DNA from 2 places in the Duffyella gerundensis genome. Region 1 is predicted to be linked to the other one. Evidence: predicted binding sites of a transcription regulator. Region 1 holds the regulator's gene; the other holds the start of a gene.

Region 1 (11,886 bases):
TGCCCCTGCTCCGCCATGCCGTGCAACATGCGGCCGACGCCAAACACATCACTGTTCACCGCGGACAATGAGGCGGTAATCACCACAAAATTCAGCAGTGAAGCCGCAGCGGCAATACCGAGATGCTGGAAGGTCAGTACAAACGGACTGCCTGCGGTGCCTACCTGATTCCACGGATAAATAGACATAATCACAAACAGCGTGCCGACATAAAACACCAGGATACGCATCGGCACCGAATTAATGGCGCGTGGAATCGAGGTGGCCGGATCGTCCGCTTCGCCAGCGGTAATACCGATAATTTCAATGCCGCCGTAGGCGAACATCACCATTTGCAACGACAGCAGCATGCCGACGATACCGTGCGCAAAGAAGCCGCCGTTGCTCCACAGGTTATGGATACCGGTCGCCTGGCCACCGTTGCCGATGCCCCAGATAATGATGCCGAAACCGGCCAGAATCATGATGATGATGGTGGCCACTTTGAAGAACGAGAACCAGAACTCCACCTCGCCAAATACCTTCACGCTCAACAGGTTTATGCCGCCGATGATCAGCACCACGCTGAGCACCCAAATCCAGTGCGGCACGTCAGGAAACCAGACGCCCATATAAATACCGAATGCCGTAACGTCGGCAATCGCCACGATAAGGATCTCGAAGCAGTAGGTCCAGCCGGTGATATATCCGGCGATCGGGCCGAGGTATTCCTGCGCGTAGCGTGAAAACGAACTGGCCTGCGGATTATTGACCGACATTTCGCCCAGCGCCCGCATGATGATGTAAGCGATGGCGCCGCCGATAATATAGGCGAGCAGCACGCTCGGCCCGGCCATTTTTATCGCATCGGCGGAACCGTAAAACAACCCGGTGCCGATGGCCGATCCCAGCGCCATAAAGCGAATGTGGCGCGTGCTCAGTCCGCGTTTGAGCGTATTGGTCTCTTGCATAACAACCTGTTACCTGTAAATGAAAAAACCACGGGCAAGCCCGTGGTCCGTAAAACCGTACTGCCGGTTACTGGTGCGCAGTAACCTGCTGACGACCCAAAACCCGGTCGATCACTGCCGCAATCAGCAGCATCACCAGTGACGGTGGCAGCCAGGAAAGCCCCTGCTCCGCCAGCGGCAAATGCGTCATGACGTCTGGCAGCATGCCGGAAAAGCTGGTGGTTTTAATGGCATCAACGATGCCAAACAGCAGGCTTACCAGCATAGCCGGTGCCACGATGCGTGCACTTTTATTCCACCAGCTAAGGGTAAAACTCAGCACGACGAGCACGATGCACGGCGGATAAATTGCGGTCAGAACCGGGATAGAAATCTGGATTAAATGGCTCAGGCCGAGATTAGACACCAGCATCGAGAAGAGGCCAAGGATAATTACCAGGGTTTTGTAAGATAAGGGCAAATATTGCGCAAAGAACTCGGCACAGGCGCAGGTCAGGCCAATCGCCGTCACCATACAGGCGACAAAAATCAGCGCGGCAAGGAAAATCGAGCCGTAGTTGCCGAAGGTCTGCTGCACATAGGCATGCAGGATTTCGGCGCCGTTAGCGTCCGGTTTCACCAGCGAACCGATGCCGGAACCGAGCTGGAACAGGCTCAGGTACACCAGCGTTAAGCCGACGCCAGCAATCAGGCCAGCCATAATGGTGTAACGGGTCAGCAGCTTGCTGTCCTCAACACCACGCGAACGGGCAGCATTGACAATCACGATGCCGAACACCAGCGCGCCCAGCGTATCCATGGTCAGATAGCCGTTAACGAAGCCGGTGGAAAACGCTGCGTGCTGATAGCTCTCCGCCGCTGATTTCAAACCGCCTGCTGGCCAAACCAGCGCGGCGATACCGAGCACGGTCAGCGCCACGATTTTCAGCGGGGCCAGATAGTGGCCCACGGTATCCAGCAGTTTGCCCGGATAGAGCGAAATGGCGATTACCAGCGCAAAATAGATCAGGCTGTAGACAAACAGCGGCATGGTGCCGTCGCCGGTCAGCGGCGCGATGCCGACGGCAAAAGAGACGGTCGCGGTACGTGGCGTGGCGAACAGTGGGCCCACCGCCAGGTAGCAGACGGTGGCCAACAGCAGGCCTGCCGCTTTACCAATCGGCGAACTGAGCGCGTCAATGCCGCCCCCGACGCGCGCCAGCGCGATGACTGTCAGCACCGGTAGCCCAACCGCGGTGATCAAAAAGCCGATAGCGGCCACCCAGACGTGATCGCCTGACTGCATGCCGACAACCGGAGGAAAGATAATATTGCCCGCGCCGACGAACAGGGCAAAGGTCATAAAGCCCAGCGCGAGGATATCCCTGGAAGTTAAACGATGTTTCATAGACGGCCCGTACTGTTGTTGCGATGAGTGATGTTTGGGTTGTCCAGCCTGTGGATGTTTTCGTGCAGCATCCTTCAGGGAAAAAGCGGCAAAATAATGCGGAGCTTTAAACGCAGAAATAGCGAGCAGATCTGTTATTTACACAGTGCAATATGCGGACAACGGCGCCAAGTAAATCGTTTATAGCGGGGAAAGGCAATACGGGATCGGAAAAGCAGAGTGATATAGCGCGGGCGAGCAGAAAGTTAGCGAAATCGTTTAAACTATTCAATAGAAGCATTACATGATGTGTAGTTTATTTACACAGTCGCTGAGCATATCGGTCATATGAAGCGATTCAGTTGCACAGAAGGCGCGGTTTACGCGCCTGTCTGCACAACTTTACGCCATCACCACACTTGTTGCGCGATATCGACCACCAGACGAATCTTCGCCCACTGCTGCGCTTCCGTCAGGCTGTTGCCCTCTTCAGTTGAGGCAAAACCACACTGCGGACTGAGGCAGATCTGGCTCAGATCGACAAACTGCGCCGCTTCGGCCAGGCGCGCTTTCACCACCGCCGGGTCTTCCAGTTCGCCCTGTTTGGTGGTGATTAAGCCCAGTACCACCTGCTGTTTGCCTGGCTTAATAAAGCGCAGCGGTTCAAAGCCGCCGGCGCGTTCATTGTCATATTCCAGGTAAAAAGCATCAATATTAACGCTGCCAAACAGAATCTCAGCCACCGGCTCGTAGCCGCCTTCGGAGATCCAGGTTGAGCGGAAGTTGCCGCGGCAGACGTGCAAACCGATGATCAAATCGTCCGGTTTGCCTTCGATTGCCTTGTTCAACACGCGGGCATAAATACGTGCCAGCTCTTCCGGATCGTCGCCACGCTCGCGGATTTGGCGCTTTTGATCTTCCGAACAGAGATAGGCCCATACGGTGTCATCGAGCTGCAAATAACGGCAGCCTGCCTCGTAAAAGGCGGCGATGGCCGTGCGATAGGTCAGCGCCAGATCGTCAAAATAGTCATCCATATTCGGATAGACGTCGGCATCAATGGTTTTGCGACCGCCGCGGAAGTGCAGCACGCTTGGGCTGGGAATGGTCATTTTTGGCACCGCATCACCGGCGATGCTTTTCAGATAGCGGAAATCTTCCAGCATCGGGTGCTGACTGAAGCCGAGCTTGCCGGTAACGCGCACGCCGTGGGCTTTGGTCTGCACGCCGTTGAACTGAATGCCCTGCTCGGCTTCATAGAGCTCCACGCCGTCCAGTCCGGCAAAAAAGTCAAAGTGCCACCAGGCACGACGAAACTCACCGTCAGTGACCACCTGCAGGCCGTTGGCTCGCTGCTTGTTCACCACATCGAGAATCTGTTCATCTTCAATCTGACGCAGCGTAGCGGCATCAATGTCGCCAGCGGCAAACTGCGTGCGCGCCTGTTTAATCGCCTGTGGACGCAGGAAGCTGCCAACGGTATCGGCACGGAAAGGGGCGGTGAACTGGCTCATGAACGGGCTCCTGAAAGTGAATCCTTCCTGCCGGTGATTGCGGCAGGAAATAATTACCAACTGTTATTTACAGCCATCTGGATGGCTATATGTCTGGAGGCAGATTGACATGCTGTACGCAGCGGCGCAATAGAGGAAAATTCATGTCCCATGAAATTAATTCATGTTGAGCGTCAGGGTGTGTTGAACAGCCGTTGCGCCTGTACCACCTGCTCAGTGGAAAGCGGCAGATAGCCGGTGCGCGGAATCATCGCCTGTCCTTGCGCCGAGAGCACATAGTTGACGAAGGCGAGCGTGCGCGGCTCAAGCGGATGTCCCGGTGCTTTATTGACGTAGAGATAGAGCGGACGAGCAAAGGGATAGCGACCGCTGCGGATCGCGTCCACGGTGGGCGCAACCGGCGTACCCGCGTCACCAACCAGCGGCACGATTTTCACGCCGCTGAGATGAAAACCCATGCTGGCATAGCCGATAGCGTTAAGGTTACTGGCCACCGCCTGCACCACAGCAGCAGAGCCGGGGAATTCCGCCACGTCGTTGCGAAAATCGCCGTCGCACAGCGCCTGCTGCTTGAAAAAACCCCAGGTGCCAGAAGCGGAGTTGCGGCCCTGACGGGCAATCGTGCGGTTCTGCCATTGCGGCTGCGCCAGCAGATCGCCCCAGCGCTGCGGCACATGTGTGCCACCGCAGCGGCGAGTGACCGAAAACAGCGCATCCAGCTGCTGTACGCTCAGCTGCTGCAGCGGATTGTCCTGATTCACCATCACCACCAGCGCATCCATCGCCACCGGAATGGCCAGCGGCGGATAGCCATATTTTTCTTCAAACAGGCGGCGTTCCGTGGCCTGCATGGGCCGACTCATGGCGCCGAGCTGCGCGGCACCGGCAGCCAGCGCGGTCGGCGCGGTAGAAGACCCCGCCGCCTGCACCTGCACGTTAACGCCAGGATAGAGCCGGTTAAAATCCTCGCCCCACAGCGACATCAAGTAGCCGAGCGTATCGGAACCGACGCTGGTCAGATTGCCGGCCAGCATGCCTTCTTTTGCCTGCGCCAGCGGGCCCGTCAGCAGCAGCAGAGCCAAAATCAACGCTTTCATCGTTATGCCTGCAAGGGGTTAATGCACGGCATTTTCAGCCAGATCCGCCTGCACAATCAAGCCTGGTGGCAAGGTAAAGCTGAAGGTAGTGGCTTTACCCGGCTGGCTGGTGATCTCCAGTCGGGCGTTATGGTGGCTGAGCGCATGCTTCACGATCGCCAGCCCGAGGCCGCTGCCACCGGTTGCCCGCGATCGCGCTTTGTCGACACGATAAAAACGTTCGGTCAGCCGCGGCAGGTGCTCTGCGCTGATACCGGGTCCGTCATCGCTGACGCTGAAGCGCACGCCATCGCGCACCCGCTGCCAGCTGACGCGAATATGCGTGCCTTCTGGCGTATGGTTAACGGCGTTGTACACCAGGTTTGAAATGGCGCTGCGCAGCTGCTCATCGTTGCCGAACACCTTCAGCTCGCTGTCAAAATCAAAGCTGATGGTATGGCGGCCGCTGCTCAGTGTTTCCGCCTCGCGTTGCAGCAGGCGCAGCATAATCGGCACATCGACTTTTTCAGAGAGATCGACCACCGGCGCGGCTTCAATACGCGACAGCGTCAGCAGCTGTTTAACCAGGCTGTCCATGCGCCGCGTCTGTTCCTGCATGGTGTGCAGCGCTTTATCCCGCGAGCGTCCTGCCATGCCGGCATCGTTCATCATTTCCAGATACCCCTGCAGCACGGTAAGCGGCGTACGCAGTTCGTGACTGACGTTGGCAAAGAAATTTCGCCGCGCGCCCTCCAGCTGATGTTTCTGCGTGACGTCGCGCGCCACCAGCAGCCACTGGCCTTCGCTGTAAGGCATGACGCGAAATTCGAGGTGGCGCTGGTTGTTCATCACCAGCGTCAGCGGTTTCGCAAAATCGCGCTGGCGAATATAGCGGGAGAATTCCGGATAGCGCAGCAGGTTGAGGATATTCTGGCCATTATCTTCCGGCCAGCGCAGCCGCAGATGTTGCTGCGCCAGGCCGTTGCACCAGAAAATATTGCCCTCTTCGGTGGTCAACACCAGCGCATCGGGCAGCGACTCGGCTCCGCTGCGAAAGCGTTTGATCAGATTGCCCAACTCGCGGCGGCGGCGGCGGTTACGTAACTGCATCTGATAAAGCCCGTAAAACAGCGGTTCCCAGCTGCCGCGTCCGGTAGGCGGCGTCATGGTGCGGTCAACCCACAGCCAGTTCGAGAGCTTCATCAACTGCCAGAAATGCCAGAACAGCACGGCCAGCACCGCACACAATAAAAACCAGGCCAGACCGCCCAGCAATAAACCCAGAATAGCGGCTGGCAGAATCGCCAGCAGTAATTCCAGCAATAATCTCTTCCAGGAGAGGCGTTCCAGCACGAGTGTGACTCCGGATCAGTAGCGGGCGGAGAAACGATACCCTGTTCCACGCACGGTTTGTACCATGCGATCGTGTCCGGAGAGTTCCAGCGCCTTACGCAAACGCCGAATATGCACGTCCACGGTGCGATCTTCCACGTAGACGTTGGTGCCCCAGACGTTATTCAGCAGCTGTTCGCGGCTGTAAACCCGTTCCGGATGCGTCATGAAAAAGTGCAAGAGTTTGTATTCAGTAGGGCCCATTTCCAGCGGCGTGGTTTCTGACATCACCCGATGCGATGAAGGATCAAGGCTCAATCCCTGCATTTCAATCACCTCTTCCACCGCCATCGGTGAAATACGGCGCATTACCGCTTTGATGCGCGCCATCAGCTCTTTTGGCGAAAAAGGCTTGGTAATGTAATCGTCGGCGCCGACTTCCAGGCCACGTACCCGATCTTCCTCTTCACCGCGCGCGGTCAACATCATCACCGGAATATCCCGGGTCATCGCTTCACGCTTCAGGTGTTTAATGAACTGAATGCCGCTGCCGCCTGGCAGCATCCAGTCAAGCAGGATCAGGTCCGGCCAGGGTTCAATCAGCATATTGATCGCGCTGTCGTAATCTTCTGCTTCTATTGGTTGGTAGTCGTTCTGCTCCAGCACAAAACACAACATTTCACGAATGGGGGCTTCATCTTCGACAACCAAAATACGCTTAGCCATTATTGCTCCTGCGAATGTGACCCGGGTCACTGGGATTTGCGGCGTCATTATGCGTCAGTTTTATGACAGATTTATGAAAAAAGCACGGGGGTGCCGCACGGTTTTTAACACTTCTGTTACCGCTTTCCTTCGCCCCTTTTTATTTTCAGTCGGTATAATCGGCGGTGTCTTTTCATTGCCCGGGAATCAGCATGCGCATCATTCACACCTCCGACTGGCATTTGGGTCAGTTTTTCTACACCAAAAGCCGCGCACCGGAGCATCAGGCTTTTTTTAGCTGGCTGCTGGCGTGTGTCGAGCAGCATCAGGTGGATGCCATTGTGGTGGCGGGCGACATTTTTGATACCGGCTCGCCGCCGAGCTACGCCCGCGAACTCTACAATCGCTTTGTGGTGCAGCTGCAGGCCACCGGCTGTGAGTTGGTGGTGCTGGGTGGCAATCACGATTCCGTTGCCACCCTGAATGAGTCGCGCGAACTGCTCGCCTGCCTGAATACCCGGGTGATCGCCGCTGCCAGCGACGATCCTGCCGATCAGGTGCTGCTGCTGAAAGATCGCCAGGGTCAGCCGGGCGCGCTGCTCTGCGCCATTCCCTTTTTGCGGCCGCGTGACATTCTGCGCAGCCGCGCTGGGCAGTCCGGTCGTGAAAAACAGCAGAGCCTGCTGGAAGCGATCAGCGAGCACTATCAGCGCTGCTATCAGCAGGCGCTGACCGAACGCGAGCGCCGCGGCGATCGCCTGCCGATCGTCGCCACCGGCCATCTGACCACCGTCGGCGTGACTAAAAGTGACGCGGTCCGCGACATCTATATCGGCACGCTGGACGCCTTTCCGGCGCAGGCGTTTCCGCCCGCTGATTACATTGCACTCGGCCACATTCATCGGGCGCAGCGCATCGGCGGCAGCGAGATTATTCGTTACAGCGGCTCGCCCATTCCTTTGAGCTTTGACGAGTGCGGCAGCGAAAAAAGCGTTTTTCTGCTGGAATTCAGCGGCGATCGGCTTAATGAGATCGAGACGCTGGTGGTGCCGGTGTTTCAGCCAATGCAGATTCTGAAAGGATCGCTGGCGGAGATTGAGCAACAGCTGACCCCGTTCCGTCACGGTGACTATCCGCAACCGGTGTGGCTGGATATTGAAATCGCCACGCTGGAATACCTCAATGATGTGCAGCGTCACATTGAACAGCTCACCGCCGATCTGCCGGTTGAAGTGCTGCTGATTCGCCGCAGCCGTGAACAACGCGAGCGTCATTTCGCCAGCCATCTCAACGAAACCCTGAGCGAGCTGCAGCCCGATGAGGTCTTTGCCCGGCGTCTGGCGCAGGAGTCGCTCTCTGAGCAGCAGCAAACCACGCTGCGTCAGCTCTTTGCGCAAACGCTTGATGGCCTGAATGACGATGAGACGTCCACATGAAAATATTGACCCTGCGTTTTAAAAACCTCAACTCACTGCGCGGCGAATGGAAAATAGATTTCAGCGCCGAGCCGTTTGCCAGTAACGGCCTGTTTGCCATTACCGGCCCCACTGGCGCGGGCAAAACCACCCTGCTGGATGCCATCTGCCTGGCGCTTTATCATCAAACGCCGCGCCTTGGCCCGCTATCGCAGACGCAGAATGAACTGATTACCCGTGATACCGCCGAATGTCTCGCCGAAGTGGAATTTGAAGTCAAAGGCGTCGCCTGGCGCGCCTTCTGGAGTCAGAACCGCGCGCGCGGCGCGGTGGATGGCAAGCTGCAGGCGCCGCGCGTCGAGCTGGCGCGCTGCGATGACAATGTCATCGTGGCCGATAAGGTCAACGACAAGCTGAAGATGATCGAAACGCTCTCTGGCCTCGATTTTGCTCGCTTCACCAAATCGATGATGCTGTCGCAGGGTCAGTTTGCCGCCTTTCTGAATGCTAAAGCGGGCGAACGCGCCGAGCTGCTGGAGGAGCTGACCGGCACGGAAATCTATGGTCAGCTGTCGATAGCGGTGTTTGAACGGCATAAAAGCGCACGGCTGGCGCTGGAATCATTACGCACGCGCGCCTCGGCGATGGCGCTGCTGGATAGCGCCAGCGTGGCTAATCTGCAACAGCAGCTGGATGTGCTGGGCGAACAGGAACAGCAGCTTAATCAGCAGATTGAGCAGCTCAGTCAGGCGCAGCGCTGGCATGAACAGCAGCAGCAGCTGGCGCAGGATGCCGACGCTGCCAGTCAGCAACAGCAGCAGACGCAGCAGCACTGGCAACAGCTGGCGCCCGAGCGCGAACGTCTGGCACGTGCCGCACCGGCCGAAGCATTGCGCACGGTGTGGCAACAGCGCCAGCAGGTCAACGAGGATTTGCAGCAGCTTGAACAGCAGCTAAGCCAATTGCAGCAGCGCATGACACAGCAGCAAGCGGAACAGCAGCAACTGCAACAGGCGCTGGCGCTGGCGGCGGCGCGGCGTCAGCAGCAGTATGACGCTCAGTTAGCGGTTCAGCATCTCACTGAACAGGTGATTCCGCTGGACAGCCAACGAGAACGCATCGATCAGCAGATCGCGCAGCTACGCACCAGCTGCGACGATCATGCCGCTGGCGTGGCAACACAGCAGCGTGCTCAGCGTGAGCAGCAGCAGACCCTTCAGGATTTACTGACGCAGCAACAGCGGCAACAGCAGTGGCGCGAGGCGCATCCGCATCTGGCGCGTTGGGGCGAAGCGCTGCCCGCCTGGCGTGAACAGCTTCGTCAGCTGCAGCAGGCGGAACAGCAACAGGCAGAACTTACCGCCGCGCTGAACCAGCAGCAGCGCGATCGACAACAACACAAGCAGCAGCTTGATGCCTTGCAGCAAACGATGGCGCCGCTGCTCAGCCAGCAGCAGATCGCCGAACAGCAGGCAGCCGAGGCGGAGCGCGCGCTGGCGGTGCTGCACCAGCAGCATGCGCCAGAGCAGCTTCAGGCCAGCAGCGAGCGGCTGATGCAACAGCGCCCGGCCCGGCAACGGCTGGCCCTGCTGGCACCGCAACTGAGACAGCTGACAACGCGCCAGCAGAAACAGCAGCACAGCCAGCAACAGCTTCAGCAACAGCAGCAGGAACATGAACAACAGCTGGCGCTGCTGCGTCAGCGCTGGGCAGAAAAACATCAGCATCTAAAAGATCTGCGTGAGCGCTGCGAGCTGGAAAAGCAGATTGCCGATCTCGCCGGTTATCGTGCCCAACTAACGTCTGGCGCGCCCTGCCCGCTCTGCGGCGCCTGTGAACATCCGGCGATTGACGCTTATCAGACCTTAACCCTCACTGAAAACCAGCTGCGATTGCAGCAGCTGGAACAGGAAGTGAAGCAGTTGGGCGAAGAAGGCAGTGCCAGAAAAGCGCTGCGGGAAGGCGTGCAGATGCAGCAGCAACAGCTGACGCGCGAGCAGCTTGAGCTGACGCAGGAGCACGAGCAGTGCCTGCATCAGTGGCAGCAGCTAAACGAATTACTGGCGCTGAGCATCGCACCAGAACAGCAGGCGGAGATCGACGCCTGGCTGGCGCAACAGGATGCAGAAGAGGCGCAACTGGCGCAGCAGCAGCTGACACTCCAGCAAGCCAGCACGCGCGTCCAGCAGGCAAAAGAGCACTACTGGCAGGTGCAGCAGCAGTGCCAGCAGCAGCAACAGCAGCAGCAGTTGCTCATTCAGCAGCTGGACAACCTGACGCGCAGCGCTGAACAGGCTCACCAACAGCAGGAAAAAGCGCAGCAGCACTGCGCCGTGCTGGCAGAGGCTTTCCACGCTTCGCTGGCGCCGCTGGCATCGCCTGCCGTTGACCAGCGCAACGACTGGCTTGAGGCACGCCAGCAGGAGTGGCAACAGTGGCAGGAAAGTGAGCGCGCACTTACCGAGTTGGCCCAACGACTAGCTGAACGACAACAGCAGCTGGCACTGTTAACGCAACAGCTGCAGCAACAGGAGGCGCAGCTGCAACAGTGGCAGCAGGAGCTGACATCGCTGCAGCAACAGCGGGCAAGCCTGCAGCAGCAGCGCCAGCAGCTGCTTGGCGATCGGCGCGTCGATGATGCGCGTCAGCAGGCGCAACAGGCGCTAACGCAGGCCGAACAGGCGTTAAATGCCGCCACGCAGCAGAGCCAGCAGGCGCAAAATCAGCTTAATATTCTTGACGGCGAACAGCGTTCGCTTTCCGCTCAGTGCCTAACATTACGGCAGCGCGCCGAAATCACCGCCGCTGCGTTCCGTGAGGCGCTGGCTGAACAGGGCTTTAACGATGAAGCCACATTCCAGGCAGCGTTGCTGGATACCAGCGAGGCCGCGACATTACGTGCGGCGCAGCAGCAGGCGGAACAGGCATTGCAGCGCGCCAGCGTGCTGGCCGATCGGGCGCAGTCTGCCCTCGCCGCTCATCAGCAAAAGCAGCCCGCGCTTAACCTGCCGCTGGCTGAACTGACCGAAAAGCTGGCACAGCTGCGCCAGCTGGCGCGAGAGAATGCACAGCAGCAGGGTCAGTCGCGTCAGCAGCTGGAGAGCGATAGCAAGCTGCGTGAACAGCAATCGGCGCTGCTGACTCAGATTGCCGACGAAGAGCAGTCGCTGCTTAACTGGGGCTTGCTTAACGAGCTGGTCGGCTCCGGCAGCGGCGATAAGTTTCGTAAATTCGCGCAGGGGCTGACGCTGGATCATCTGGTCTGGCTCGCTAATCGCCAGCTTGATCGGCTGCATGGCCGCTATCTGTTGCAGCGTAAATCGGAAGAGGCGCTGGAGCTGCAGGTGATTGATACCTGGCAGGCAGACAGCGCGCGCGATACGCGCACCCTGTCCGGCGGCGAAAGCTTCCTGGTGAGCCTCGCGCTGGCGCTGGCACTCTCCGATCTGGTCAGCCACAAGACGCGTATCGAATCGCTGTTTCTCGATGAGGGATTTGGCACGCTCGACAGCGACACGCTCGATGTGG
Region 2 (11,886 bases), 1.1 Mb from region 1:
GCAGCTGCCAGGATTGTGGCAAGCCCGAGGCTGGGAGATCGTATAAGCGAGGCCGCTTATTGGTTGTGCCTTGCAGGCTGGCGTTTAGGGTCAGCGTCTTTAAGGTCAGCGTCTTTAAGGTCAGCGTCTTTAAGGTCAACGTCTTTAAGGTCAAGGGCCATTTCGTTCTGCCTGAAGGCAGCCCGCTTAAAGGCCATTTCAACGGCCAGGTCAACGGCCATTTCGTTCTGCCCTTCGGGCCGCCCGAGCAGGGGCGGCATGCGCCCCGCCCCTGCACCCCGGCTATCCGGCAAACACAACCGCCCGCCGCAGGCGGGTACCTTCGTCGGTTCACATTTCTTCACGGACCACTCGCGATTCGGAGTATTCGCCTCATCCTGAGGCTCACCCCTTCGGGGCAGCGCAAGCGCTGTTCAAAAACGCTCCCGGCGTTTTTGTCTGCTCAGCGCTCCCTTGTCCCGCCATCCATGGCGGGCCATCCTAAAATGTTTACCTCCTCAGCGGTGGTGATGCCTCCTCAAGGTCAAAACCCAAGTCAAAACCCAGGTCAAAACCCAGGTCAAAACCCAGGTCAAAACCCAGGTCAAAACCCAGGTCAAAACCCAAAAGACTAAGACAGGAATTCAAAATAAAAACCCAACCCAACCCAACCCAAAATCTAAAGCCAATGCTCAATGCTCAATGCTCAATGCTCAATGATCAGTGCCTGAAGCTTAAAAGGTCGGAACAAAGGGAGGGATTAAGTTTAGGTTTAGGTTTAGGTTTAGGTTTGGGTTTTGGGTTTTGGGTTTTGGGTTTTGGGTTTTGGGTTTTGGGTTTTGGGTTTTGGGTTTTGGGTTTTGGGTTTTGATTCTATTGGTGTCTTTATCTTTTCGCTTTTGACCTGGGTTTTGACCTTTAAGAGGCATCACAAACGCCGAGGGAAAAGTGTTTTCCAGGGTGAGCCGCAGGGATGCGGCGAAAGGGCGCGCTGAGCGGGGAGCGAATCGCGTCCGGTCCGTCAGGAAAACGCTTTTGCTGAGGGCACCCACGAAGTGGGCGGTTGTGTTTGCCGGATAGCGCGGGTGCAGGGCCGGGGCGACTGCCGGCCCTGCTCGGCCGCCTGTAAGGCGGAAGAAATGGCTTTTGACCTTGCCCTGCCCGGGCTGCCTTCAGGCAGAACGAAAGGGTCTTTGACCTTAAGACATTGACCTTAAGACATTGACCTTAAGTCATTGACTTTGAAGACCTTGACCTAAAGCCGCCTGCAAGGCAAAAAGCCGCCCGCAGCCGGTCTGCTGCTCAATCTACCCAATGGCACCCAACGCATCTTCCTGTCCCTGCTTCCTGGGCAGCAAAAATAGCGTTGCGGCGATATCAAGCAGGTAAATCAATGCCAACAACGTAATGGCGGCGGTGAAGGAGAAATGCCCGGCCAGCAGGCCAATCACCAGCGGGCCAAAACCACCAACGCCGCGGCCCAGATTAAACAACACGTTTTGCGCCGTGGCGCGGGCCTTCACCGGATAGGTGTCAGAGATGAGCGCGCCGTAGCCGCCAATCATACCGTTAACGAACATGCCCATGATCGCGCCGGTAAACAGCATCACCGTGGGATCGCGCAGCTGGGCATAGATAATCACCATTGCCACCGCGCCGAACTGGTAAATCAGGAAAATCTTCCAGCGTGCAAAACGATCGGCCAGCAGGCCAAACAGCCAGATGCCAAAGGTCATGCCCACCACCGTCACCGCGGTCCATAAACCCGATTTAGTCAGAGAAAAGCCGAAATTGCTGGAGAGATAACTTGGCATCCAGATCATGAGTCCGTAATAACCAAAGTTTTGTACCGAACAGAGAATCAGGATGCCGATGCTCGCTTTGGTCGTGGCGCGATCCTTAAACAGCAATTTCAGGCGGGCACCGAACGATAACCCCTGGCCCGGTTCCACATGGCGGCTGAATGCTTCCGGCTCGCCCATGCTGCGCCGTATAAAGAAGGAGAGAATCGCCGGGGCCAGCCCGACCAGAAACATCCCGCGCCAGCCGATAATGCCAAGCAGCGCCGGCGTGATAAACGCCGCCAGCAGCACGCCCAGTTGCCAGCCCATGCCAACCCAGGCTGAGGCACGGTTACGCTTTTCAGCAGGCCAGGCTTCAGCGATCAGCGCCATGCCGATGCCGAACTCGCCACCCAGGCCAACGCCCGCCAGTGTGCGATACGCCAGCAGATCCCAGTAACCCTGCGCCAGCGCGCACAGTCCGGTAAACACGGAAAAAATCAGGATGGTGACGGTGAGAATACGAATACGGCCATAGCGATCGCTAAGATGGCCAAAAATAATGCCGCCGATGACAGCGCCTATCAGCGTCCAGGTGACCAGCGATCCTGCCTGCGAAGGATCGAGCAGCAGTGAGGCGCTGATCGCTGGCAGCATAAAGCCGAGGATCAGCAGATCAAAGCCATCCATGGCGTAGCCACTGACGGCAGCCAGCATCGCCTTGCCTGGCGTGGCCTGTTTTTTCGGTGAGGAAGCGCGCATTGTTTTGCCCGGAAAGAGAAGAGGCCGCCAGTATAAGTTTGGCGGCCTCGACATGCCAGGCGGAATCATGCGCGGTGCAACAGGGCGTTCCCCTGCCCGCTTAGCGCTTAGGCAGGATTGCTACCGCTCTCGTCGCCAGCCAGCAGTTTATCCAGCTGGTCGCCGCCAACATGGCGGAAGTCCTGGCCTTTCACAAAATAGAAAATAATTTCGCAGATGTTCTGACAGCGATCGCCGATGCGCTCAATGGCGCGCGCGCAAAACAGCGCGGTCAGCACGCTGGGAATAGTGCGCGGATCTTCCATCATGTAGGTCATCAGCTGACGCACGATGCCTTCATATTCCTGGTCGACCTTTTTGTCTTCGCGATAGATATCGATGGCCGCGCTTAAATCCATGCGCGCAAAGGCGTCCAGCACGTCATGCAGCATCTGCACGGTGTGATATCCCAACGATTCAAGGCTAACCAGCAACGACTGATGCTGCTGGCCAAATTTCTCCAGCGCGGTGCGGCTAATTTTCTCCGCCACGTCACCAATGCGTTCCAGCTCGGAAATGGTTTTGATGATCGCCATCACCAGACGTAAATCGCTGGCGGTAGGCTGGCGCTTGGCAATAATGCGCACGCACGCCTCGTCGATCTCCACTTCCATCATGTTGACCTTCTGGTCGCCATCAATGACCCGCTGCGCCAGCTCACCATCCTGATTGTGCATGGCGGTAATCGCGTCAGTGAGCTGCTGCTCCACCATACCGCCCATGATCAAAACCTGGGTGCGGATGTGCTCCAGCTCGGCGTTGAACTGGCCGGAGATATGTTTGTTCAGATTTAAGCTATCCATTTACGTCTCCGTGGATCAGCCGTAGCGGCCAGTGATGTAATCTTCAGTCTGTTTTTGATGCGGCTTGGTAAACAGGGTGTCGGTGTCGCTGAACTCAATCAGCTCGCCCAGATACATAAAGGCGGTGTGGTCAGAGCAACGCGCCGCCTGCTGCATATTATGGGTGACGATAACCACGGTGTAATCCTGCTTCAGCTCGGTGATCAGCTCTTCGATACGGCCGGTTGAGATAGGATCCAGCGCGGAGCAGGGTTCGTCGAGCAGCAGCACTTCCGGACGAATAGCGATGCCGCGTGCAATACAGAGACGCTGCTGCTGGCCGCCGGAGAGACTGTAGCCGCTCTGATGCAGCTTGTCTTTGGTTTCATTCCACAGCGCCGCCTTGGTCAGCGCCCACTGTACGCGCTCTTCCATCTCCGCGCGTGACAACTTCTCGAACAGGCGCACGCCAAAAGCGATATTGTCAAAAATCGACATCGGGAACGGCGTCGGCTTCTGAAACACCATGCCGACGCGCGCGCGCAGCAGGGCGATGTCCTGGCTGAGGGTAAGAATATTTTCGCCATCCAGCAAAATCTCGCCTTCTGCACGCTGATCGGGATAGAGCGAAAACATCTTATTAAAGGTGCGCAGCAGCGTGGATTTGCCACAGCCGGACGGACCGATAAACGCCGTTACCTGGTTTTTGGCGATATCCAGATTGATGTTTTTCAGGGCATGGAATTTCCCGTAATAGAAGTTCAAATCGCGAACCTGAATCTTATCGGGGGTCTGATTTACCATACTCATAGCTGTTCTCTCATTACTGGCGCCGCTTTCGCCGCGCGAAAAAATTAGTGTTTACCTTTGGCGAAAACCACACGCGCCAGGATGTTCAGCAGCAGGACGCACAGCGTGATAATCAACACGCCCGCCCAGGCCAGGCTTTGCCATTCGGCAAACGGGCTCATGGCGAACTTAAAGATGGTGACCGGCAGGTTAGCCAGCGGCTGCATCATGTCGGTGCTCCAGAACTGATTCGACAGCGACGTAAACAGCAGCGGAGCGGTTTCCCCGGCGATACGCGCGATAGCCAGCAGCACGCCGGTAATGATGCCCGAGACAGAAGCTTTCAGCGTGATAGCAGAAATCATCTTCCACTTCGGCGTGCCGAGCGCGTAAGCCGCTTCACGCAGGCTGTCAGGTACCAGCTTGAGCATGTTTTCGGTGGTACGAATCACGATAGGAATCTGCAGCAGCGCCAGCGCAATCACGCCCGCCCAGCCGGAGAAGTGCTGCATGCGTGCCACCACCAGCGTGTAAACAAACAGGCCGACAACGATCGACGGCGCCGAAAGCAGGATATCGTTGATAAAACGAATCACCTCCGCCAGCCAGGATTTACGACCGTATTCCGCCAGATAGATACCCGCCATAATGCCAAGCGGCGTACCAATTACCGTTGACCAGAGGATCAACAGGCCACTGCCCGCCAGTGCGTTTGCCAGACCACCGCCCGCGGTATTCGGCGGCGGCGTGCTTTCGGTAAACAGCGCCAGCGAGAAGCCATCCACGCCTTTGGTCACCGTGGTCCACAGGATCCACACCAGCCAGAACAGACCAAACGCCATGGTCAGCATCGACAGCACCAGCGCAATTTTGTTCTTGGTGCTGCGCCAGGCCTGCATTTTACGGCGTGATGCCTGTAGCTCAGCACGACTCTGTAATTCCAGGGCGGTCATGAGCGCGCTCCTTCATTTTTAGCCAGACGCATCACCATCAGTTTGGAGATCGCCAGCACGATAAAGGTAATAACAAACAGAATCAGTCCCAGTTCCATCAGTGCGGCAACATGCACGCCCGATTCCGCTTCGGCGAATTCGTTGGCCAGCGCCGAGGTAATGCTGTTGCCGGGCATGAACAGCGACGGACTGTCGAGCTGGTAGGTGTTACCGATGATAAAGGTCACCGCCATGGTTTCGCCCAGTGCGCGACCTAAGCCAAGCATGATGCCGCCGATCACGCCGTTTTTGGTAAACGGCAGCACGATGCGCCAGATCACTTCCCAGGTGGTACAGCCAATGCCGTACGCGGACTCTTTCATCATCACCGGCGTCTGTTCAAACACATCGCGCATCACCGAGGCGATGTAAGGAATGATCATAATGGCGAGGATCACCCCGGCGGCGAGAATACCGATGCCAAATGCCGGGCCGGAAAACAGCGCGCCGATAAACGGAATGCCGGAAAGTACGTCGCCCACCGGCGTCTGAAAGTATTCGGCAAACAGCGGGGCGAAGATAAACAGCCCCCACATGCCGTAAACAATACTTGGAATGGCAGCCAGCAGCTCAATCGCCGTGCCCAGCGGACGGCGCAGCCAGCCGGGAGCCAGTTCCGTCAGGAACAGCGCAATGCCGAAACTCACCGGCACAGCAATAATGAGTGCAATCAACGAGGTGACCACCGTGCCATAAATCGGCACCAGCGCGCCAAACTGCTCGTTGGGTGCATCCCAGGTTTTATTCCACAGGAAAGAGAAGCCAAACTTCTGAATGCTCGGCCAGGAGGAGATGATCAGGGAGACGATAATGCCGCCCAACAGCAATAGCACAACCAGCGCAGCCAGTTTTACCAGCGCGCCGAACAGGATATCGCCTTGCTTGCCAGGCGCTTTGAACGTCGGCTTAGTTGCAGCCATAGAAGTCTCAATAGTCAGGATGTCATGAAGCGGCACTGCGGGCGCCGGGGGGAGGGGCCGGCGAACCGGCCCTGCCAATGCTTACTGATATAACGCCTTGCCTGAGCTGTCTTTGATATTGCTTTTCCATGCAGCGCGAATTTGCTCGGTCACAGAATCGGGCAGCGTGGCGTAATCCAGGCTGGTGGCGGTTTTATCGCCGTTTTTGTACGCCCAGTCGAAGAACTTCAGCACTTCTCCGCCCTTCTCCGCATTGGCCTGATCTTTGTAAACCAAAATGAAGGTGGTTGAGGTGATTGGCCAGGCATCCGCGCCTTTCTGGAAGGTCAAGTCCTGAGCAAAGGTTTTGCTCCAGTCTGCGCCTTTCGCGGCGTTGCTGAAGCTGCTTTCGGTAGGTGCCACCGCTTTACCGTCAGCATCCATCAGTTTGGTGTAAGTCAGGTTGTTCTGCTTGGCGTAAGCGTATTCCACATAGCCAATAGAACCCGGCAGACGCTGAACAAAGGCGGCGACGCCGTCATTGCCTTTGCCGCCCAAGCCGGTTGGCCAGTTTACGGTGTTACCTTTGCCAATTTTGCTGTTCCACTCTTCGTTCACTTTTGCCAGATAGCTGGTGAACACGAAAGAGGTGCCGGAGCCGTCAGCGCGACGCACAACGTTGATGTTGGTCGACGGCAGCTTCAGGCCAGGGTTCAGCTTTTTAATCGCTTCGTCGTCCCAATTTTTGATTTTGCCCAGATAGATATCGCCGGTGGTTTTACCGTCCAGCACGATCTCACCTGATTTGATGCCCGGCAGGTTTACCGCCAGCACCACGCCGCCAATCACGGTCGGGAACTGGAACAGGCCATTTTTCTGCAGGTCTTCTTCTTTCATCGGCGCGTCGGAGGCACCAAAATCAACGGTTTTCGCGATGATCTGTTTTACGCCGCCAGAGGAACCGATGCCCTGATAGTTAACCTTGCTACCGGTTGCCTGCTGGTACTCCGCTGCCCACTTGGCATACACCGGCGCCGGAAACGTGCCGCCAGCGCCTGTAAGATCGGTGGCGGCAAACGCCGTTACCGCGCTCAGTGAAAGGGTCGCTGCGACGATTTGGGCTACGGTGCTACGCATCAGTGTCATATTCCCTCCAGGGGAGCAATGTCAGATAAATTGTCGTTTTATAAGATTGTTGATTGCTGCTGGAGGGAAAATAGGACAGTTTGGTGACAGTAAAATGTACGAAATATGACAGTTTTATGACGGGGAATTCAGCACGATCGCCCGGCGTTCAGATCGTGCTGCTGAGGGCAGAAGATTGCGGGAAAAACAGCGCCGCTGGGTTTAGCGCCCTTTCTTACGTCGGCCCGACTGGGTAAAGCGTTTACGTGAGGCGGCATTGCCGTCCGCTTTTTCACTGCTTTTCGGCGCGCTCACTGTGGGCTTTTTTACTTTCGGTTTCGCTGGCGCCTTCTTGCCAGGCTTCTCTTCCGAGGTCGAGTTTTCAATTAGCTTAAACAGTTCGATCAGCTCATCGTCGGTTAAGTCACGCCATTCACCCAGCGGCAGGCCTTTGAGATTAACATTCATGATGCGCGTGCGTTCCAGCCGCGTCACCTCAAAGCCAAAGTGCTTACACATACGGCGGATTTGTCGGTTAAGCCCCTGCACCAGCGTAATGCGGAACACCATCGGCGCTTCTTTTACCACTTTGCATTTTTTGGTCACCGTGCCGAGCATCGGTACACCCGCGCCCATGCCCTGAATAAACTCGTCGGTGATCGGTTTATTGACGGTCACCACGTACTCTTTTTCGTGGTTATTACCGGCACGGAGGATCTTATTCACCAGGTCGCCGTGATTGGTAAGAAAAATCAGTCCCTGCGAATCTTTATCCAGTCGTCCGATCGGGAAAACACGCTTGCTGTGGTTGACGAAATCGCTGATGTTGTCGCGTTCGCCCTCTTCCATGGTGGTGATAATGCCCACCGGCTTATTCAGCGCAATCAGGACCAGGTCTTCTTCATCACGCGGCTCAATCAGCTGACCATTCACTTTTACCACGTCTCCGGCAAACACCTGCGCGCCCACGGCGGCCCGTTTGCCGTTAATGAAAACGTTGCCCTGTTCGATATAGCGATCGGCGTCGCGACGCGAACAGATGCCGCTTTCGCTGATGTATTTATTGAGACGAGTGGATGAGTTAGTCAGCATGGTTCCTCCGCAAAGAAGCGGACTATACCTTACCCGCATCAGCTTGCGAAGCCTTGCGCCCTGACTGCCGTAGCGCGGTTGCCGCTGGACGATACGGCGTGGCGTCGTGACTGATTGCAACACAACAGAATCCTGCTGATAAACCAGGCAATTGTTGCCATTTTTTTGGCACAGCCCGGCATTTTAGTTACAACTATATATAATAAAGACCATTAAGAAGCACCAGGACAATTCGTTCATCCGCAGGAGGCTTCTGGCGATACCTTACAAAGACATCATCACCAGCCCACCGTGCGTAACGCTTTAATTATTCGTCATTTCTGCAGAAAATCTGCCGCCTTTGCGATCTGCATATTTCACTTCGCGCTACGTCAGATGTCTGCGCGCAATAAACCGCACGTGCTTATTGATTACGACCATAATCAAAATAAGTTGACTCTTTAGATGATGATCGTAATTATTAAGCCGGTGAGTTGACTACCGCCGCCTGTTTAAGGCGCCCCTTTTGATAACAGAGAGAACATCATATGACTACGCCTTCTGCTGTGCTGATTACTGGTGCCTCTTCCGGCATCGGTGCAACTTATGCCGAACGCTTCGCTCGTCGCGGCCACGACCTTGTGCTAGTGGCGCGAGATAAAGCGCGGCTGGATACGCTGGCGCTGCGCTTATGCCAGGAATATGGCGTTGGCGTTGATGTTATGCAGGCCGATCTGACCCGGGCCGACGACCTGCTCGCGGTAGAAGCGCGGCTGCGTGACGATACGCGCATCGACACGCTGATTAACAATGCCGGTATCGGTCAGTCCGGCGAATTTACGACGCAGACGCCAGCGACCATCGACGCGCTGATTGCGCTCAACGTCACCGCGCTGACGCGTTTGGCCAGTGCTGTCGCGCCGCGATTTGCTCAGGCAGGCAGTGGATCGATTGTGAATATCGGCTCGGTGGTCGGTCTGGCACCTGAATTTGGCATGACGGTGTATGGCGCCACCAAAGCCTTTGTGCTGTTTCTGACGCAGGGGATGCGCCATGAATTAACGGCGAAAGGCGTGTATGTGCAGGCGGTGCTGCCAGCTGGCACCTATACCGAAATCTGGGATCGCGCCGGAATTGATATCACGACGGCGGCGCAGATGATGGAAGTGGGCGAGCTGGTCGATGCGGCACTTCATGGCTTCGACCGTCGTGAAGGCATCACTATTCCGCCGCTGCATAACGCTGAACGCTGGGAAACGCTGGATATCGCCCGTCAGAGCCTGTTTATCGATCTCAAACAGCATGAAGCCGCCGAACGTTATAAAACGGTGCGCTAACTCCCTGCGCTGCTGCCGGTGATGGCCACTTCCGGCAGCGTCACCCAAGACTTAATAAAGGATATTGCGTCATGACACACACCCCAGTTGCTCTGGTCACCGGCGCCTCATCAGGCATCGGTGAAGCCTGTGCAAGGCAACTTGCCGCCGCAGGCTATCGCGTTTACGGCACCAGCCGACGTGCAGACAGTCAATCATCCGGGACCTTTACCCTGCTGTCGCTGGACGTTACCGATGAACAGTCGGTCGACGCGGTGATCAAAGAGGTCATTGCTCGTGAAGGGCGCATCGATTTGCTGATCAACAATGCCGGCTTTGGTATTGCGCCTGCCGCTGCCGAAGAGAGTTCCATCCAACAGGCATGGGCGCTTTTTGACACCAATTTCATGGGCATTGTGCGCATGACCTGCGCTGTGGTACCGCATATGCGTCGTCAGGGATCGGGGCGAATTATCAATATTGGTTCCATTCTCGGCGTGATTGCTATGCCTTATGTGGCACTGTATGCCGCCAGTAAACATGCAGTTGAAGGCTATTCAGAAGCGCTGGACCATGAGCTGCGTACGCAGGGCATCAGAGTATCGGTGATCGAGCCTGCCTATACGAAAACCGCATTTGATACCCATACCATCGCGCCCGATCGGCCACTGGCGGAATACAGCACGGTGCGTGCCAGCGTGACACAAACCATTCGCCAGGCAATGAATATTGCTGATACGCCCGATGATGTTGCGCAGGTTGTGGTGCGTGTGGCACAGACCGGGCGGCCAAAAATACGCTATACGGCAGGCAAGGCCGCTGCTCAGCTGGCCTTTTTACGCCGCTTTGCGCCATCACGCGTGCTGGATAAAGGCGTGCGCAAGAATTTGCAGCTTGATCAGGTACGGAAAAGTTGATGAGCTAATGCCCTGGTCGTTATGCAGGAGCGGAAGATGGATCGGCAACAGTTTATTGCCCATATGCAAAATCGATACGGCACGGCGCCCGACTATCCCTGGGCTAAACTGCCCGACTACGCGGTGTTTCGGCATGGTGACAGCGGAAAATGGTATGCCCTGCTGATAAAAATTGCCGCCAGCAAGCTGGGCGCAGAGAGTGATGCGCTGGTCGAGGCGATCAATATCAAGGTAGCGCCAGGCGTTGCCGGATCGCTGAGACAGCAGCCGGGCGTCTATCCGGCATGGCATATGAACAAAGAGCATTGGGTCACGTTATTGCTTGAGGGCCCAATGGATGACGACGAGCTGCTGGGCTGGGTGGATGACAGCTATCGACTGACGTGGCCGGGCAAAAAGCGGACGATGACGCTGTAGAACTATTCGCCTGCTTGCTGTTGAGCGGCAATCACGTCCATACCGATCTGCTGACCGTAAGAGAGTTCCAGCGTGTTGCCATCCGGATCGGCGAAGAAGGCCCAATAACCTACCGGTGCAGCAGATTGCTGTGCCGCCCGCCGCAGTACGCCCTCCTGCTCAGCCAGACGCACTTTTGCATCAATTTCATCGCGGCTGGCGCAGGCCACGCCAATATGTCCAAAAGGCCCCAGCGGCGTATCAACCGTGCTTTGTGATTGCACCAACACCAGCGCAAACGGGCGGGTAAGATCGGACAGCCAGGCCACTTTTTGCGCCTCGGCAATGCCTGGCTCGCGCTGATGAATCACCTGCATGCCGGCATAGCGCTGATAAAAGGCCACGCTCTTTTCCAGATCCCTTACCTGCAACGCTATATGGCTCAATCCACAATCGTTCACTGACATACATCGTCTCCTGTTCCCTGTTGAGCGTTCATCTTGCCATCCGCCTGAGGCGACATTTGATCGTCAGTGCCTGTTCCGCAAAGAGTACGCAAAAAAAATCACCGGTCCTGTAACGATACCGGTGATGATTTATAAAGCCTGTTACGGCGGACTTAGCGTAAAACGGGCCTGAGCAGGCCCGCTTGCTTACTCAACGGTAACGGATTTGGCAAGGTTACGCGGCTGATCGACGTCGGTGCCTTTGATCAGCGCGACGTGGTAGGAGAGCAGCTGTAGCGGCACGGTGTAGAAAATCGGTGCAATCACCTCTTCCACATGCGGCAGCGAAATGATCTTCATTCCTTCGCTGTCGCTGAAGCCCGCATCCTGATCGGCAAACACATAAAGCAGACCGCCACGAGCGCGTACTTCTTCAATGTTCGACTTCAGCTTTTCCAGCAGTTCGTTGTTGGGTGCCACGACGATGACCGGCATATCGGCATCAATCAGCGCCAGCGGACCATGTTTTAGCTCGCCAGCGGCATAGGCTTCCGCGTGAATGTAGGAGATCTCTTTCAGCTTCAGCGCACCT

What was found. Region 1 encodes PhoB, which activates phosphate uptake and scavenging genes when phosphate is short. Its sites were predicted from a motif close to CTGTCATAAAACTGNCNNAT; they were not measured.
Region 2: a site for PhoB is predicted at 7,273-7,292, ahead of pstS (phosphate ABC transporter substrate-binding protein PstS). Genes of this name have one in related genera too.

Annotation. Positions count from the first base shown of each region.
Region 1 is NZ_LN907827.1:1,030,686-1,042,571, reverse strand. It holds gene proY (proline-specific permease ProY) at 1-950, opposite strand, end outside; gene brnQ (branched-chain amino acid transport system II carrier protein) at 1,018-2,337, opposite strand; gene EM595_RS04675 (cobalamin-independent methionine synthase II family protein) at 2,727-3,830, opposite strand; gene EM595_RS04670 (PstS family phosphate ABC transporter substrate-binding protein) at 4,004-4,927, opposite strand; gene phoR (phosphate regulon sensor histidine kinase PhoR) at 4,946-6,259, opposite strand; gene phoB (phosphate response regulator transcription factor PhoB) at 6,275-6,964, opposite strand; gene sbcD (exonuclease subunit SbcD) at 7,156-8,379, shown strand; gene EM595_RS04650 (SbcC/MukB-like Walker B domain-containing protein) at 8,376-11,886, shown strand, end outside.
Region 2 is NZ_LN907827.1:3,749,250-3,761,135, forward strand. It holds gene yieH (6-phosphogluconate phosphatase) at 1-46, shown strand, start outside; gene EM595_RS17100 (hypothetical protein) at 57-260, opposite strand; gene EM595_RS17105 (MFS transporter) at 1,287-2,522, opposite strand; gene phoU (phosphate signaling complex protein PhoU) at 2,630-3,364, opposite strand; gene pstB (phosphate ABC transporter ATP-binding protein PstB) at 3,380-4,153, opposite strand; gene pstA (phosphate ABC transporter permease PstA) at 4,198-5,085, opposite strand; gene pstC (phosphate ABC transporter permease PstC) at 5,082-6,044, opposite strand; gene pstS (phosphate ABC transporter substrate-binding protein PstS) at 6,126-7,169, opposite strand; gene rluF (23S rRNA pseudouridine(2604) synthase RluF) at 7,371-8,240, opposite strand; gene EM595_RS17140 (SDR family NAD(P)-dependent oxidoreductase) at 8,768-9,556, shown strand; gene EM595_RS17145 (oxidoreductase) at 9,628-10,452, shown strand; gene EM595_RS17150 (MmcQ/YjbR family DNA-binding protein) at 10,489-10,869, shown strand; gene EM595_RS17155 (VOC family protein) at 10,872-11,315, opposite strand; gene glmS (glutamine--fructose-6-phosphate transaminase (isomerizing)) at 11,502-11,886, opposite strand, start outside.